DNA from 3 places in the Bacillus coreaensis genome. Region 2 is predicted to be linked to each of the others. Evidence: riboswitches for the same ligand, from Rfam matches in the RefSeq annotation. Region 2 holds a riboswitch; each other region holds the start of a gene.
The links. A riboswitch is a leader RNA that binds a small molecule or an ion and turns the genes downstream of it on or off. The one in region 2 is predicted to bind glycine.
Positions count from the first base shown of each region.

Region 1: it holds a riboswitch for glycine, as region 2 does, so the genes downstream of both, ACQ5H4_RS12505 (ACT domain-containing protein) here and gcvT (glycine cleavage system aminomethyltransferase GcvT) in region 2, are expected to answer to the same signal.
Region 3: it holds a riboswitch for glycine, as region 2 does, so the genes downstream of both, ACQ5H4_RS18050 (amino acid permease) here and gcvT (glycine cleavage system aminomethyltransferase GcvT) in region 2, are expected to answer to the same signal.

Region 1 covers NZ_JBOCCY010000007.1:21,886-28,167, forward strand. The annotation lists gene ACQ5H4_RS12500 (PFL family protein) at 1-1,126, opposite strand, end outside; gene ACQ5H4_RS12505 (ACT domain-containing protein) at 1,144-1,419, opposite strand; glycine riboswitch at 1,510-1,587, opposite strand; gene ACQ5H4_RS12510 (ABC transporter substrate-binding protein) at 2,108-3,079, shown strand; gene ACQ5H4_RS12515 (sugar ABC transporter ATP-binding protein) at 3,168-4,724, shown strand; gene ACQ5H4_RS12520 (ABC transporter permease) at 4,724-5,701, shown strand; gene sstT (serine/threonine transporter SstT) at 6,202-6,282, opposite strand, start outside.
Region 2 covers NZ_JBOCCY010000005.1:266,003-272,284, reverse strand. The annotation lists gene ACQ5H4_RS10635 (lipoate--protein ligase family protein) at 1-186, opposite strand, end outside; gene ACQ5H4_RS10630 (rhodanese-like domain-containing protein) at 360-740, shown strand; gene gcvPB (aminomethyl-transferring glycine dehydrogenase subunit GcvPB) at 796-2,253, opposite strand; gene gcvPA (aminomethyl-transferring glycine dehydrogenase subunit GcvPA) at 2,246-3,592, opposite strand; gene gcvT (glycine cleavage system aminomethyltransferase GcvT) at 3,610-4,716, opposite strand; glycine riboswitch at 4,863-4,954, opposite strand; gene ACQ5H4_RS10610 (DEAD/DEAH box helicase) at 5,122-6,282, shown strand, end outside.
Region 3 covers NZ_JBOCCY010000014.1:40,365-46,646, forward strand. The annotation lists gene ACQ5H4_RS18045 (GerAB/ArcD/ProY family transporter) at 1-500, opposite strand, end outside; gene ACQ5H4_RS18050 (amino acid permease) at 617-1,963, opposite strand; glycine riboswitch at 2,115-2,191, opposite strand; gene ACQ5H4_RS18055 (HD-GYP domain-containing protein) at 2,360-3,310, opposite strand; gene ACQ5H4_RS18060 (Crp/Fnr family transcriptional regulator) at 3,481-4,194, opposite strand; gene rd (rubredoxin) at 4,311-4,475, opposite strand; gene ACQ5H4_RS18070 (NAD(P)/FAD-dependent oxidoreductase) at 4,495-5,718, opposite strand; gene ACQ5H4_RS18075 (FprA family A-type flavoprotein) at 5,737-6,282, opposite strand, start outside.

The DNA of each region.
Region 1 (6,282 bases), on a different contig from region 2:
CATCTCCTGTTATAGCAATCATATCAAGGCCCACTGAACAGACGCATGTCATTGCTTCAAGCTTTGATAAACTTAAAGCACCGTCGATAATTCCTCGAATCATTCCATTATCTTCACTGACCGGGATAAAAGCACCGCTTAATCCACCAACATAAGAACTGGCCATAGCTCCACCTTTTTTTACCGCATCATTCATGAGGGCCAAGGCTGCAATCGTTCCATGAGTACCCACGCGCTCAAGACCAATTTCCTCTAAAATTTCTGCCACACTATCATTAATGGCGTTGGTAGGAGCCAAAGAGAGGTCCATAATTCCAAACGGAATTCCGAGCCTCTCGGCTACCACTCTACCAATAAGCTCACCTGCACGTGTAATCTTGAACGCTGTTTTTTTAATAATATCAGATACTTCTCCAAGGTCAGCTTGTGGGTGTTTTTTTAACGCGTTCAATACGACACCAGGGCCGCTAACACCAACGTTAATAACAACTTCTCCTTCTCCAGCTCCATGAAAAGCTCCTGCCATAAATGGATTATCTTCAACAGGATTACAAAATACGACTAGCTTAGCACAAGCTATTCCATTTTGATCCTTTGTCCGCTCAGCTGCTTCTTTGATAATATAACCTAATTGCTTAACCGCATCCATATTGATACCGGTACGAGTGGTGGCCACTGAAACAGAGGAGCAAACTCGCTCTGTTACACTAAGGGCTTCTGGCAAAGCTTTAAGTAGGGTCTCATCACCTTTAGAAAATCCTTTGTGAACAAGAGCAGAGAATCCTCCGATAAAATCTACACCTAATTGCTTTGCGGCTAGGTCAAGCGTTTTTGCAAGCTCCACGGTTTGTTCAACGGTTGCACATCCTAGGATTTCAGCAATCGGGGTAATAGATATACGCTTATTAATAATCGGAACGCCAAATTCCTTTTCTGCTTCTTCTGCTACTTTCGTTAAATCCTTCGCATAAGTAGTTATTTTATGAAATACATTTTGCTGCATTTTATCGAAATCTGAATCCGCACAATCACGGAGACTGATTCCCATTGTTACTGTTCGGATATCAAGGTTTTCCATTTGAACCATTCGTATTGTTTGAAGGATTTCATCCATTGCAATTGTCATATACAGTCACCACCTAACTAAATTCTATGCATTGCTTGAAAAATCTCTTCAAGCTGAATGTTTATTTTTAAGTCCATTTCCTCTCCAACTAAATCCAGTTGGTCACGGAGTTTTGACAAATTTTCATTTCCAGTCACGTCAATAATCATCATCATGGTAAAAAAGTCTTGTAAAATAGTTTGGCTGATATCCAAAATATTCATATTATTTTCAGCGAGAATAGTTGTCACTTTTGATATAATGCCAACCTTGTCCTTTCCAATCACACTTACCACTGCACGTCTTCTTTCCATTCGTTCCACCTCATTGTTTTTTTGAAATAAAAAAAGATTGGAGTATCTCCAATCTCGGGTAAGAAGAGTGTGCAAAATATTATTATGCAAACATTCTCTTCTGTCCTTTTGCCTGAGATTGTGAATCCTTCGGCGCCGCATACATACGGTCTCTCCAGAAGCTGCTCCGGTAATAGTATGATCCACTACCATCATGGCGGCTGTATTGAATTAAGTTAGATATTATCAATAAATAATAATTCAGTCAATTAAAATTTGTGAAAAATAAAAAAAGACCATATTGATTTTGACTTTTCTGAAAATTGTTATTGAAAAATGGTAAAAAAGAACATATAATCAAAAATGAGCATAAACGAGCAAAAACATCCACGTTTATGAATGAATGTAAACGATTTATGAAAGCGCTCTATTTTTGGAGGTGAGGCTTATACATAATAAAGGAAAAATCTACTAAATACTGAATTTCTATTTTCCGGTAACAAAAAAGCAAGAAAAAAGTACGATTCAGGGGAACCCACGACCAAATGGAAAAAAACCCCTAAATCATACCTCTATTTGAGTATGCCTAAAATTCTTTAGAATTTTAGAACTCATTTTTATGGTATGGCAAAACAAACTTTTTTTCAAGATTTGTATTTTGAAAAACAACTATTATTTTAGGAAATTATTATTTGGAGGTTTTGATACCATGAAAAGTATGAAGAAATTTCACATTATATTATTCGTATTACTCTTAACTTTATTAAATGCTTGTAGCAGTGGAGAGAGCTCTTCAACCAATGCTACGGATGAAAATAATACTGATGATAAAGAAAAACAACTAAAGATTGGGTTGACCGTTCCAACTTTAGGGAATCCATTCTTCGTAGCCATGTCCAAAGGGGCTGAAGAAGTTGCTGCTAAGTATGATGCTGAAGTCATTACAGTGAGTGCAGATCATGATCTGGCAAAGCAAACGGCTCAAATTGAAGATTTTATTACAAAGAAAGTGGATCTCATTTTACTAAGTCCATTTGATTCGGCTGGGATTGCAGGTGCAGTTAGTCAAGCAAAAGCAGCTGGAATTCCGGTTGTCGCTCTTGACGGTTTTGCAGAAGGTGGTATCGACTCAGTTGTGATGTCAGATAATGTTCAAGCGGGGAGATTAGCTGCCGAGTACCTAGTAGAGCAATTGAATGAAAAAGGAAATATTGTCATTATTGATGGACCTCCGGTATCAGCTGTCACAGATCGAATTAAGGGCTTTAATGAAGTGATAAGCAAATATCCTGACATTAAAGTGGTTGCTAACCAGAACGGTGAAGGTAACCGTGAGAAGGCGCTAACTGTAATGGAAGGAATATTATCCGCAAATAAGAAAATTGATGCCGTTTTTACCATTAATGACGAAGAAGCTGTCGGAGTACAAATTGCTCAAGAACAAGCTGGAAGAGAAGATGAGTTCTTTCTCGTAAGTGTTGATGGTGCTCCTGCTGCAGTTGATGCACTGAATAAAGGTGGTAGCTTTGCGGGTACTTCAGCACAGTTCCCTAATCAAATGGTGATTGATGGTGTAGCTTTAGCATTAAAAATAATAGATGGAGAGAAAGTAGATTCAGAAGTTCTTATCCCTACTGAATTCATTACTCAAGAAAATGTTGATTCATATAGTGGGTGGTAATCCATACCCCTCGGAATGAAAAGATAAACATAGTGCTCTAATATCGAGCACTATGTTTACACCAAATGTAATGTAGGGAGGGGCAGTAATGAACGGAACGAAAGAGAAACAAACGAAGCATCAATCTATAAATGAACAACCTATTATGAGTATGAAGGATGTATCAAAGCAGTTTTCTGGTGTGAAGGTGTTACAAAACGTTGATATTAAACTTTTTAAAGGGGAAGTTCATGCATTAATGGGTGAGAATGGTGCAGGGAAATCTACTTTAATGAAAATAATGGCAGGTGTGTATCAGTCTGATGGCGGATCGATCGTCTTCAAAGGTGAAGAAGTGCGGTGGAATCATCCCATGGATGCTAGAAGCAAAGGCATTAGTGTTATTCATCAAGAAATAAGCTTATCGCCCAACTTATCCATTGGAGAAAATATATTAATGGGTACCAGGTTGAAGAAAAATAGAATGGGTTTAATTAGCTGGAATGATATTTATGAAAAAGCTGAAAAAATTTTAATTTCCATTGGTTCTTCATTGGATCCTCGAGCGGATGTTAGTTCATTAAGTGTCGCTCAACAACAAATGGTGGAGATTGCTCGTGCATTATCACTTAACTCAGAAATATTAATCATGGATGAACCAACGGCATCTCTTACTGATAAAGAAATAGAAAAGCTTTTTACGATTATAGACGAATTAAAAAGAAAAGGTGTTGCAATTGTTTACATTTCCCACCGAATGGACGAAATTTTTAAAATTTCCAATCGTTTTACCGTACTTCGAGATGGTCGTTTGGTCACGAGTGCTCCAATATCGGAAACAAATCCTACGCATCTAGTAAAACTTATGGTAGGACGAGAATTAAATGAGCTGTTTGTAAGAGAGAGAAGCGAAAATGATACAGAAGCGAAGAATCAACAACCAGTACTCGAGTTGAAAGGTGTCTCCGACAATAAAGTCGTGAAAAATGTCTCGTTGAAAATTTATCCTGGGGAAATTGTTGGTTTAGCAGGACTTGTTGGAGCGGGAAGAACCGAACTGGTGAGGACCATCTTTGGTTTATCCGACCTGTCAGAGGGTCAAATCATCATGGACGGAAAGTCTGTTCAGATAAGGAACCCAATGGATGCGATGAAGCTTGGGATCGCCCACGTACCTGAAAGCAGGAAAGAACAGGGTTTATTACCCAATCTTTCTGTCAAAGAAAATATCATGATGGCACAATATCCCCTGTACCGTAAATTTGGGGTTTTACAATACAAAAAAATCAACCGTGAAGCTGATCGTTATATTGAGGAACTTGGAGTCAGAACGGCATCAAAAGAACAAAACGTAATGGGCCTTAGCGGAGGAAATCAGCAGAAAGTCGTAATTGCAAAATGGCTTTCCATTGGTCCAAAGGTACTGCTGCTCGATGAGCCTACACGTGGGGTAGATATAGGTGCAAAAACAGAGATTCATAAAATTATTAATCAACTAGCTGAAAAAGGACTTGCTGTATTGATGATCTCTTCTGAACTACCCGAAATACTTGGAGTGAGTGATCGGATCGTAGTAATGCACGAAGGCAGACTAAGAGCTGAACTTTCACATGCGGAAGCAACACAGGAAAAAATAATGTTTTATGCTACAGGAGAGGTTAAATGATGAATATAAATGTACAGTCTACTAGACCAACAGTTGTTACATTCAAAAATCGTTCCAAACAAATATTTAATCAGCTGGGTATGTTAATCATTCTTGCTTTATTAATCGTAGTTATGAGTGTGATCGCACCAAATTTCACAGATTCAAGTAATATATTAAACGTATTGAAGCAAAGCTCGATTACAGCAATCCTGGCTGCTGGAATGACGGTAGTTATTTTAACGGGTGGGATAGATTTATCTGTTGGATCGACTCTCGCTTTAAGCGGTGTTATATCTGTTTTACTATCAAACGCTGGAGCACCTGTTGGTTTAGCGATGTTAGCTGGAGCTGGTGTTGGATATGTGGCTGGGGCGATTAACGGTTATTTAACAGCAGTACCCAAACTACCTGCGTTTATCGTCACCCTTGGTAGTATGACATATTTAAGAGGATTAGCGTATGTCATTACAGGTGGTTATCCCGTAGTTTTAGCATCAGAGAAATTCAAGTTTATTGGAGCAGGTGAAATATTCGGAATACCTACTCCGATCTATATCATGGCCATTGTTTATCTCATCATGTTTGTCGTATTGAAATATACGATGTTTGGACGTCATGTCTATGCGATTGGTGGCAATGAAGAGGCTGCCCATTTAACAGGAATTAAAGTAAATCGTACATTAATAAATGTCTACTCGATCAGTGGGTTACTGGCAGGGATTAGTGGAGTGGTGATGGCAGGACGATTATTCTCAGGACAGCCAATGGTAGGTATCGCGTTTGAACTGGATGCGATTGCAGCTGTCGTTCTAGGTGGTACTAGTTTTGTAGGAGGTCGCGGGAGAATACAAGGTACCATCATTGGGGTGTTAATTGTGGCTGTATTAACAAATGGAATGACCTTACTTAACGTAGATTATTACTGGCAACAAGTTGTAAAAGGGATAGTCATTGTGATTGCTGTTCTTCTTGATCGTCTGCGAAGTAAAAATTAAGAATGAATGAAAAAATGGTTGTGATAATGGGAAATGCTACGTTTCTAATGAGGAACGTAGCATTTTTGGTTTAATCATCCACTAATTTGGTCATAAAGAATAAAAAAGTGGATGTGATTACAATGGAAGAACGTGAAGGGAATTTTGCAAAAGGATTTACGTGGTCTTTGGTGATTAGTCTTCCTATATGGATAGGGATTTTTGGGATTATTAAATTCATTTCAAAGTGATGATTGTCGTGTTTGAAATTTTTTAGATTTGGGTAAAGTCCAACACGTTAATCTAGGATAGGAGCGGTACATATGACGTTAATATCTAAGATACTGTATAGTTGGCACAACTTTCGAATGAATTATCATTTTTTATTAGTGGAGAGCTGTTTGGATGATGACTTGAGAAGTAAACTAATAAAAAAAATTGAATATCATAAAGAAAAGGTAAATCAGTTAAAAACCAACCCCCATTCACTAAGATGAATGAGGGTTGGTTTCATTTGATGATTACGCACTTATTTTAACAACTTTGCGCTTCTTTGCGTATTCAGCAGTAGCGGTATAAAGGACGTCAGATGAGGAGTTAAG
Region 2 (6,282 bases):
ATCGATTTCCTTCTCAACCTTTTGGAAATACCCTATAGAAAGAGTAGCCGGATTCCAGCCATAAAAGCGGATAATTGGCGGAATCTCTCCTTTACTATGCCAATCAAGTAATGCTTCATCCAATGCCATATTAAAAGAAGGAGATCCTTCTCCTGAATCAATGAAACCCCATATTTCTTTGTTCATAATGAAACCTCTTTTTCTAATGTTGAAATCTAGCTCTATTAGCTTAACAAATGAAACGAATGAAAGAAAGTAACATGTACTCAAAAATTAAGTTGTTCCTCTTTACCCAAAGTCTCAACATCGATATAATATAACTTGGCGTAATGCTTGTTCGAAAGGAGACATGTTACTTTATGGATACTCTTTATTTTATCCTTATACTTGTAGTTGCCATTATCGCTTACTCTGTGATTACATGGCTCTACCAACGAAAAATTGTAAAAACGCTGAATGAACAACAATTCCGTGAAGGCTATCGAAAAGCTCAACTAATTGATGTGCGTGAACCGAACGAGTATGAAGCAGGACATATTTTAGGAGCTAGAAACATTCCTCTATCGCAATTTAAAATGCGCATGAAAGAAATTCGTCCTGACAAACCGGTTTATCTATATTGCCAAAGTGGGATGAGAAGTGGCCGTGCAGCACAAACACTTTACCGTAAAGGTTATAAAGATCTTTCTCACCTTGAAGGCGGATTCAAAAAGTGGTCTGGTAAAATTAAAGTAAAGTAAGAGAAAAGGATTCCTAGCTCTTTAGAGCGGAATCCTTTTTGTTTTCTTAACATCACTATGCTTGATACCTCAAAATTGGCTTTCTTGCAGCTGTTGTTTCATCCAATCTCCCTACAACTGTTGTGTGTGGAGCTTCTTGAACAATTTCAGGGTTCTCTTCTGCTTCCTTTGCAATTTGAATCATTGCTTCAATAAATGCATCTAGAGTTTCCTTCGACTCTGTCTCTGTTGGCTCAATCATGATGCATTCCTCTACATTTAGTGGGAAGTAAATAGTTGGCGGGTGATATCCGAAGTCCAACAGGCGCTTCGCTATATCTAATGTACGTACACCCAGCTTCTTTTGTCTCTTTCCACTTAGGACGAACTCATGTTTACAATGCCTGTCAAACGGTAAATCAAAATATGGTTCAAGACGTCTCATCATATAATTCGCATTTAAAACAGCATATTCCGTCACTGCTTTTAATCCATCCGGACCCATTGTACGAATATACGTATAGGCTCTTACATTAATCCCAAAATTACCGTAGTATGGTTTTACACGTCCAATTGACTGTGGGCGATCGTAGTCTAACACAAATTCTCCGTCTTTCTTCGTAACAATTGGCTTTGGTAAGTATGGAATTAAATCTTTCTTCACCCCAACAGGACCAGAACCAGGACCACCGCCACCATGTGGGCCAGTGAATGTTTTATGAAGGTTTAAATGGACAACATCAAAGCCCATATCTCCTGGTCTAGCTTTAGAAAGTACTGCATTTAAGTTTGCTCCATCGTAATAAAGCTTTCCACCAGCTTCGTGAACAATCTGCGCCATTTCCAGAATATTTTCCTCAAACAAACCAAGAGTATTTGGGTTGGTTAGCATTAGGGCAGCCGTGTCTTCTCCAACAACACTTCTTAGGTCATTTAAATCGACTAATCCATTTTCATCGGACTTAACAGTAATGGTTTCAAAACCTGCGACTGTTGCTGAAGCTGGATTTGTTCCGTGAGCGGAGTCTGGTACAATTACCTTTGTTCTTTTTGTGTCGCCATTTGCTTCATGGAAGGCACGAATGAGCATAAGTCCCGTCCACTCACCATGTGCACCTGCTGCAGGCTGCAATGTAACTTCATCCATACCCGTAATCTCAATTAGATGCTCCTGAAGATCATACATAAGCTCCAATGCACCTTGAACAGAGCTTTCATCTTGAAGGGGATGTAGATGAGCAAAACCAGCTATACGAGCTACGTTTTCGTTGATCTTTGGGTTGTATTTCATCGTACAAGATCCAAGAGGGTAAAAACCGGAATCTACTCCATGATTTCTTTTTGAAAGAGCTGTGTAATGACGCATGATATCAAGCTCAGAAACCTCGGGTAGGTTTGGTTCAACAGCTCGCAAATAATCTGCTGGAATTAAATCGTCTATGTTTACCTCAGGGATATCTGTCTCTGGGAGACTATACCCTATTCGGCCAGAGGTACTTAATTCAAAAATGAGCGCTTGGTCTTCCTTATGCATGATAATCCCCCATTCGATCAACAAATAGATCTATTTCTTCTTTTGTACGTAGTTCGGTTACTGCTACAAGCATGTGATTCTTCAACTCTGGATAATTACGCCCGAGATCAAAACCTCCAATGATTCCTTCCTGTAAAAGCTGTTGGTTCACTTCTTTCACAGGCTTATTTAAGACAACAACAAATTCGTTAAAACATGGTCCATTAAAGGCAATTGTGAATCCTTTATTTTCAAATGCCTTCTTTGCATAGTGAGCTCTTTGGATATTGCTCACAGCCATTTCTTTGACGCCTTTTTTCCCTAAAGCCGTCATAGCGACAGATGCAGCTAGAGCATTCAACGCTTGGTTTGAGCAAATATTAGATGTTGCCTTGTCACGTCGGATATGTTGTTCTCTTGCTTGAAGCGTTAAAACAAATCCTCTTCTTCCTTGATCATCTTTTGTTTGACCAACAAGACGACCAGGAATTTTACGAACCAACTTATTCGTTACAGCAAAATAACCGCAATGTGGTCCACCGAATGATGTTGGAATTCCAAACGGTTGTGCATCTCCCGCTACAATATCAGCACCAAAGGCTCCAGGAGGTGTTAATGCACCAAGGGACAAAGGATTGCTTGATACCACAAACATTGCTTTGTTAGCATGTATGATTTCCTCGAGTTCTTTCATCGGCTCGATTCTTCCAAAGAAGTTTGGATATTGAACGATAACGGCTGCAATATCATCACCCATTTCGCTCTTTAAAGCATCCAAATCAGTCACACCATCTTTGTATGGAATCTCTACGACTTCTACGTATTGTCCTTTAGCATACGTCTTGACTACATCCTTTGTTTCTGGATGTACCGTACTAGAGAGAAGCACCTTTTTACGCTTCGTATGACCAGAGCTTAGCATCGCTGCTTCTGCCAAAGCAGTACCCCCGTCGTACATTGAAGAGTTTGCAACGTCCATACCTGTTAATTCACAAATCATTGTTTGAAATTCAAAGATTGCCTGTAACTCACCTTGTGAGATTTCTGGTTGATATGGTGTATACGCTGTGTAAAATTCTGAACGAGAAAGAACATGATCAACAATAACCGGCATGTAGTGATCATACACACCTGCCCCTAAAAAAGAAGTATGTGAGCGTAAGTCGGCATTTTTAGCAGCCAAGGTTGTTAATTCTTTTAATAAGGCTGTCTCCGATTTAGCTTTTTTAATCTTATATTCTCCCTTAAACTGAACACTTTCTGGAATATCGTTAAAAAGCTCCTGAACATCGGAAATTCCGATTTCTTCTAGCATGGCTTTTTTATCGGTTTCTGTCATTGGTAAGTAGCGATGCTTCATGACGTTTGTTCCTCCCCTTATTTCTTTTCCCTTTTATAAAATGGTGTTGGTACCACTTTTACCTTCAAGCGTTTCCCACGAATCTCAATGGTTAGCTCCGACTCTCTAGTTACGACTGCTGAATCCACTAACGCTAAGCCAATGTTTCTTTTCAACGTAGGTGATTGTGTTCCAGTCGTTACTTCTCCTACAAGTTGTTCACCCACATACACCGGATATCCATGTCTTGGGATGCCTCGGTCAATCATTTCAATGCCTATTAGTTTTCGAGGAACTCCAGCTTCCTTTTGTTGCTTTAAAGCTTGCTTCCCAATAAAATCTTCTTCCTTATTTACTTTCACAGCGAAACCAATACCCGCTTCTAGCGGAGAAATCGAGGAAGAAAGCTCCTGACCATACAGGGCCAAATTAGCCTCGAAGCGCAGAGTATCACGAGCGCCTAAGCCACATGGAAGAACGCCTTCTTCTTTACCTACCTCAAGAATTTTTTCCCATAGGTAAGTCGCATCTTCACTATTACAGTACACCTCAAAACCATCTTCTCCGGTATACCCAGTTCTTGAAACAAGTGCCTCTTTTCCTCCAATCTTTACTTTCTCTTGAAATTTAAAATATCCAATTGTCGAAAGCTCCACTGTTTCAACTAGTTTCTGAAGAACCTGTTCAGCAAGCGGGCCTTGAAGAGCTAGCTGGCCCATTTGTTCAGAAAGATTCAGAAGCGTTACATCCCCTTCAACATGATCGTTTAACCATGTGAAGTCTTTTTCAATATTAGAAGCATTTACAACAAGCAAATAATGGTCGTCATTCAATTTATAGATTAGAAGATCATCGACCGTACCACCATTCTCGTAGCACATAGCAGTATATTGGGCACCACCAATTTGCAGCTTTGATACATCATTGGTCATCATTTTTTGAAGGAAGGCCAAACTGTCTGTCCCTTTCACTTCAACTTCTCCCATATGAGAAACATCGAACAAACCTGCCTTCGTTCTTACAGCCTCATGTTCTTCTTTAATGCTTGAAAATTGTACAGGCAGTTCCCATCCTCCAAAGTCAATGGTTTTCCCACCATACTTCTGATACACATCAAAAAGCGGTGTTCTTTTAAGTTGCGCCACTATTATTTCCCCCTTATAAAATCATAAAAAAAAGGACAGAGACCCCCCTCTTTACTTAAGAAAGGTCTCTGTCCTGGCACCTGAAAGTTTACCGTTTGGCTGTCCCCTTTGGTGGCTTCAAATGAATGAAGCGCTCTCCAGAGTTGCGTCAAACAAGAGTTCTTTTGCCTGAGAGATTCACAAATTTTTGTTTGCTCCTTCGGCGCTACTTTGAAGTAGTCTCTCCCCTTGTTCTCATTCGCATTATAAAAATTCCCAATTTGGATAATACTAAGCTGTACTTATAGAACATTCGTCAAAATAAATTATAATGTGACAAATTTCAAAACTTTTAAGATATTAACATCCTACCATTTCGAAACCCATACGGCAATATATTTATCGATCAAAAAGGGAGTTGTTTTTATGACGGTAGAGATTGAGTTTGATTCCACTTGGCAGGAGGGGCTGGTAGAGAAAATTTCAAATGATGGCCCTTGGGGGAACTTTGAGTTATATAAACTAGCGGTAGAAGTTGAAAAACATACGGTTATTGATAATTTTGAGGGATTACAAGCTCCCAAACATCTTCCTCAATTAACACCGCTTCCCCATCAGTTAGAAGTGGCCAAGCAAGTAGTTGAAAACATGAACGGAAAAGCTATCCTTGCAGATGAGGTAGGTCTAGGGAAAACGATTGAAGCAGGACTTATTTTAAAAGAATACATGATCAGAGGTCTTGTAAAAAAAGTCCTCATTCTTGTACCCGCCTCCCTTGTGACCCAATGGTCATATGAGTTAACAAGTAAGTTTTATATTCCGGCAGTTTCTCAACGTAAAAGCTATGTGTGGGAACAGTGTGATGTGGTCGTATCTTCTATTGATACAGCGAAACGGGCTCCCCATAGAGAAATCATTCTCTCTCAAGATTATGATCTTATTATTATTGATGAAGCACATAAATTAAAAAACAATAAAACAAAAAACTATGAATTTGTACAAAGCTTAAAGAAAAAATTCTGCTTACTTCTAACAGCAACCCCAATTCAAAATCGAATTGGCGAGATTTTCAACCTTGTCTCACTTTTAAAACCAGGCCATTTAGGAAATGAATCTGTATTTAATGAAAAATATAAAAAAGATTCCCGAGATATCAACGATAATGAACATTTAAAAGAGCTTGTAAATAAAGTGATGATCAGAAATCGTCGAGCAGACACAGGTATTGAATGGACGAAAAGACAAGTTGAAACTATTCCTATTGAGCTTACTAAGGAAGAGCAGGACTTGTATGATTCTGTTACTGAACTACGGTCAGAGGGAGACTGGACAACCACATCCGCTTTCTCAGTCATGACTCTGCAAAGAGAAGCATGCAGTAGTAGAGAAGCAGTCTTTTTCACATTAAAAAATATGCTTGAAAAGAAGGAAAACCCATCAAAGGAATATCAAGATCAAATCACATATTTAATCGAGAAGGTAAACGCCGTACATACGAATTCCAAGGCGGTAAAAGCGCTTGAACTGATTCAACAAGTAAATGATAAGGTTATTATCTTTACGGAATACCGAGCCACTCAGCTCTAC
Region 3 (6,282 bases), on a different contig from region 2:
AAGCTCGTATTGGTAAATGCAATAAAGAATCCTAGCATTACCACAATAGGTAACAATAATCCACTTGCTATAGCCATGGTTTTTATACCAGATAGTGTAACGATGCAGCACACAATAATTAGTACGATATTGATCATCATGATAGGTGCTTCAGCTAGAAAATAGGCACTTAACCAGATCATCAAGTCTCTAAAGGTTACATACGAGCTAATAAGTAAAAATAAAAAAACAGGAGCTAGTAATAAATAATAAAAAATGGGTCCAAATCGGTGTCGGACCATATGAAAAAACCCCTCATTTGGGCTATTTTTTACGATGTAGTAAATTAACCAAAGGAAACTTATGGCTATCGGGTACGCAACAATCACACTTAACCAACTATCCCTCCCGGCAGCTGTCAATAAATTCGGAATGAGTAAGACATGGTTAAGCAAACCAGTTGATAGGATTAGTAATAGAAATAATTGTCTTGGTAGTAATATCTTCACTAGGCTTTGCATGTATTTCTCCTATTTGGAAGTTTTATTATTAAAATCACCTAAACTTCTGTTTTTTATGTTGTAAACAGTTGAATAAAAATAAAAAACACCTTGTCTATCGACAAAGTGTCTTACTATTACACCGATCTCTTACTTTTAAAGAAATACAAAACAAATAATAGAACAAACCATAATGGGGTCAACATTAATGCTGAACGAGTAGATTCTGAAATAAGCATCACTAGTAAAATAAACGCAAAAAGAGTTAGTACGACATAGTTAATAAATGGTGTTAGAGGAGCTTTGAATATTGATTTTTGGTGTAAATCTGGACGAGTTTTTTTATATCTAATATGAGAGATCAATATAATGCTCCACACCCAAATGAAACAAATCGCACTAATGGTCGTCACAATTCCAAAGGCTTGCTCGGGGATCAGTTTACTAAGTAGAGTTCCTATAGAAACAATGACCGTTGAAATAAGTAATGCATTACTTGGAACTGCATTTTTGTTTAATTTTGCAAGCTTACCCGTTCCACCGTTTTGACGCCCTAAGTTATACATAATACGACTTGTAGAGAATAATCCACTATTACTCGCAGATGCAGCAGAAGTTAATACAACAAAGTTAATAATTCCGGCCGCAACGGGAATACCTACTAAAGTAAAGGTCTTAACAAAGGGACTTGTATCTGCATTCAACTGATTCCATGGATTTATACTAAGCAGAACAATTAATGCACCCACATAAAAGAACAGAATTCTTAAAGGAATTTTGTTAATGGCTGAAGGAATATTTTTCTTTGGATCAGCTGTTTCTGCAGCTGATACACCAACCAACTCTACTCCAACAAAAGCAAATACGACCATTTGGAAAGAAAACAAAAAGCCGCTAATTCCATTCGGGAAAAATCCTCCGTGTTGCCATAAATTTTGTACAGAAACCGTTCCTGCCTCTGTTTTAAATCCAATAACTAGTAAAACAACCCCAATAACTATTAAAGCCAGAATGGTTACAACTTTAATAATGGCAAACCAAAATTCTAATTCTCCAAAAAGCTTTACTGTTAATAGATTCAACCCTAATAAAATAATTAAACAGATGAGTGCTGGTACCCATTGTGGGATATCAAACCAATACTGCACATACATTCCAACTGCAATAACATCGGCCATAGCCGTCATTATCCAGCAGAACCAGTACGTCCACCCTGTTACAAAGCCTGCCCACGGTCCGATATAATCTACCGCAAAATCAGTAAACGATTGATAACCTGCATTTGATAACAACAGCTCCCCTAATGCTCTCATAACAAAAAAGGTTGCTATCCCCACAATTAAATAAGCTAAGATGATAGAGGGACCTGCTAATGAAATTGCTTTTCCTGAACCTAAAAATAAGCCAGTACCAATCGTTCCGCCAATTGCGATTAACTGTACATGACGATTTTTCAGTTCCCTTTTTAACTCATGCTGTGCCACTTGAAATTCCTCCGTTTTCTCTCTAATCATTATTGTAAGAATAATAGCCATAAAAAAAGAGACTGGGGTTCCCCCAATCTCTAAAAACGTCAGAATAACAAATACACATGGTTAAATGACAAATAGAACTTACATTCATACCAAATAGTATCTATACTCTTCTGTCCTTTTGCCTGAGATTGTGAACCCTTCGGCGTCGCAGTACGCGATCTCTCCAGAAGCCGCTCCTGTTATAGTTTGACCCATAACATTCATAGCTTGCTTATATATTTAATTTATAGCCTAGATTTGTTTTTTCAACAAACTCCTAAGCTATTATCGTACAATAATTTGTAATTTTATCAGTATTCTTTTAGTTGGTCAAGAATATTTTTGTGATATGATGATCAAACTACATTATGAACCTACTTTTTGAGAAGGTGATCCTTCTGATTGTTTGCTTGGATATAGACTCATATTTGTTATTCTCCCAATCCTTTTTAAAAAGGCATCTACTACGACAGGATCAAATTGTTTTCCTCTTTCTTTTTGCAGCTCATGTAATGTATATTCTAACCTCCGTGCTTCACGATACACACGATGTGAGGTCATTGCATCAAATGCATCAGCAACTGCCATAATACGGGCTTCTAATGGGATTTCCTCTCCCTTTAACCCATTTGGATATCCCTTACCGTCATAGCGTTCATGATGGTATAAAATCATATTTAATACCCCACTCTTCTCAAACGGTTTAATATGTTTCACGAGTTCATAACCAATAGACGGATGCTCTTTAATATGTATAAATTCGTCCGTGGTTAATTTTGAAGATTTATTAAGTACATTTTCTGAAATACCAATTTTCCCTATATCATGAAGCAATCCACCGATATAAATATTCTTGCAAACGGTTTGCTTAAGTTTTAACTCTTCCGCGATCGCTTTTGAATAATTCGCAACATTATTCGAATGGAAAGCTGTATAATTATCTCTCGAATCTAATGTATTGGCTAAAGAAGTGATAAGATCAATCATATTTCTCTTTTCAGAGATATATTTTTCAATAAGAATCATGATAAACGTGGCCATGACAAAGTACCAAATCCATTGAAGAATAGTTAACTGAATATCGAAATCGGGTACATGGTAAGCCCCTATAAATGAAATAATCCCACTAGTGAAAACTTGTATCCACACTTTTCGAAATGAAAATGCGGAAAGACAGAGTATAATTAAAGTAAATAACATGAAAATATCTCGATTATTTATATAGTCACCACTAAAAAAATAAAGGATAACCGTTGCACCAAATAACCAACGGTAAATATCTGTTCTTTCTAACCAAACCGACCACCTAGATTTCATAATACACCTTCTCCTAATTACTTCACTCAAACTTCAGTAATTATTAAAGAAAAACCTTAAGAAAACCTTAAAAAAATTAAAAATGCCTCTAAGGTGCATTTTTTTAAAAGATTAACAGTTGTATGATATTTTCAAAGAAATGGGGGATGGCCTTGGTGCGCCCTTTGTAATTATTGTATATATTCTCTGAAGGTTAGATAGTCTTTTACTAATAGTTTTTTATTTCCTTGTTGAGAAATTAAACCCAGACTCTCGAACTTACTAAATTTACGACTAATTGTTTCTCGTGTTACCCCTACATAGCTTGCCACTTCTTCTCTTGTTATCGGGAGTTCTATAAGAATTCCGTCACTTTTCTTTGTTCCAAACTTTTGACAAAATTCTAGAATCATATGGGCAATCCTCACTTCAGGATCCTTGGTTGCTAAGTTTTGCACGAGCGTTTCTGTATGTGCTAATCTCTTTGTCAAAGCTTTTAATAATTTTAAAGAGATTTCCGGATTTGCTTCCATGATTATGTCAATATCATCTTTTGTAATGACGCAAATCTCCGTGTCTGAAATGGCATAAACGCTAAAATTATTCACTTCTTCATTATTAAAAAGGTGTAACTCTCCAAAAAACTCGCCACTTGTTAATATATATAAAATCTGTTCTTTTCCATCAATGGTGAACTTTGACACTTTGACTTGCCCTTTGTTCACAATAAATAATCGATCAGATTTCTCTCCTTCATGTAAAAGCAACTGTCCCTTTTTGAACCGTGTATGCTTGGCCATTCTGGCGACTTTTAAGATTTCTTCTTCTGATAAAGCCCCGAAGATTGGTACCTTTTTCGTACAAGGTACCAGCATTTTATTATGACTACAGTTAGCTTCCTTCATAAGCATCACCTAATTTTTTTATTTCTAAAAATATATCATACGTCATTTGATATATTTGTGTTTTAAATCACTAGTATGAAAAAAGATCACAGCTAAAATTTAGCTGCGATCCATTCTTATTCCTCTACCTCTGCAAATTGATCTGTATCTTCCCCACATACGGGACATACCCAATCTTCTGGCAGCTCTTCAAACGGTGTTCCTGGTTCGACACATTCATCAGGATCTCCTATTGTTGGATCGTAAATATATCCACATGGTAAGCATATATATTTTTTCATTCTCATTTCCTCCTTGGTGTTAAGCTGGTTGTAACAGCTTTTCTTTTACAAAACTCATCAGTTCCTTCACCGAAACAGTATCTAATGATATTCCATTCAGGGATATCTTCTTTTCAATCGCCATTTTGTAAGGTGTGGAAGCTACAATACCCTCAAGAGAAATTACACCTACTATTTTCTCATCTTTAATAAATATCCTCGTATATTTTTCATCTTCATCTTCATCCATGATGGTTGTATCACATAGACCCTCATCCACCATTCCTATGGAAAACAAAGACATATTGAAGGCATTAAATACAGTAAATGGCGTTGTTTTCTCATACACTTCATGAACCGCTGCCATATTTTTCCCCGCCACTTTTCCTTGATCCATTGCCCGGCCCCAAAGGCCTTCTACCTCACCATTCAGCTCGGTCACATCACCGGCTGCATACACATCCTCTATGTTTGTTTCCATCTTTTCATTTACGATGATTCCTCTATTGGATTGAATAACTGTATCTTCTACTAAGTCAAGATTAGGAACGACACCGATGGAGTAAATGACACTGTCACAGGAAATCAACTGATCATTTAAGACGATTCCATTTACTTTATCGTCACCTACAATCTCTTTAATAGAGGCGTTCAAGTAAATATCCACACCAGCTTCTTCGATTTTCCTTCTTAGAAGTTTGCTAGTCTTTTCATCTAGCTGCCTAGCCATCAATCTTGGAGCAACCTCCACAATCGAAACCTTTTTCCCAGCCTGTAAAATAGACCATGCTGTTTCTAGTCCTTGAATACCTCCGCCGATGTTTACTACACTAGTTTTATCCTCAATGAATGCTTTGAAGTCTTCTGCCTCATGTATTTCTCTAATGGAAAAAACTCCTCTTCTGTCCACCCCATTAACGGGTAGACGTCTGTTTTTTGCCCCTGTGCATATGAGCAGTTTATCGTATGAAATCATATCGCCTGTTTCTGAAAGAAGCATATGATCCTCGGTAATAATGCGAACAATTTTTGTATTCGGGTATGTTCGTATATTTTGCATACCATACCACTTCTCTTTTTTAAGGAGAACTTTCTCACTTCTTAAGTCCGAGAATAATTCTTTTGATAATTTAATTCTGTTATATGGAAGTGACTTTTCTGCTCCAAATAAGGAGATTTGGGCCTCTTTATCAATATCTCTTATTGCCTTAGCTGCATTCACAGCTGCCACACCTGTTCCAATAATGCAATAATGTTTCATCATTTCTTCACCTACCTTTTCTTAAATCGCGCTTAAGAGCAAATCAGCAACAAATGTTGTTGAATGTTCGATTTTTTTCAATTGTTCTTCATTTGGTGAAAATCTTACTCTTACAGGAAACTCCACATGTGTCATCCCTGTTGTTTTTATGACGTGAGATGTACTTTGTACATTCATATTGGTTTCATGTAAGTAGTCTTGAATCACTTCAATCGCTTCTCCACTCCATCCGTAAGAACCAAAGGCAGTGGCGATTTTCCCTTCAAGATTCATTTCCTTTAAGTCCTTGAGCACCTCTTCAAGATTTCCAATCATATCTGCATACTTTGTTGAACTACCAATAAATACAGCATCTGCTTCTTTAATACTTTCAAGAATGTCACTCTTTTCGGACTTATCCGCGTTAAAGATGCTGACTTTAATTTGATTTTCTTCTAAAATTCTCTTGATACTCTCCGCTACCTTTTTTGTATTGTTTCTAAGACTTGTATACACAATGGTTGCTTTTTTATCATCGATCGTATCCGCACTCAACTTTGCATACAAATCAATATACTTTTGGATGTC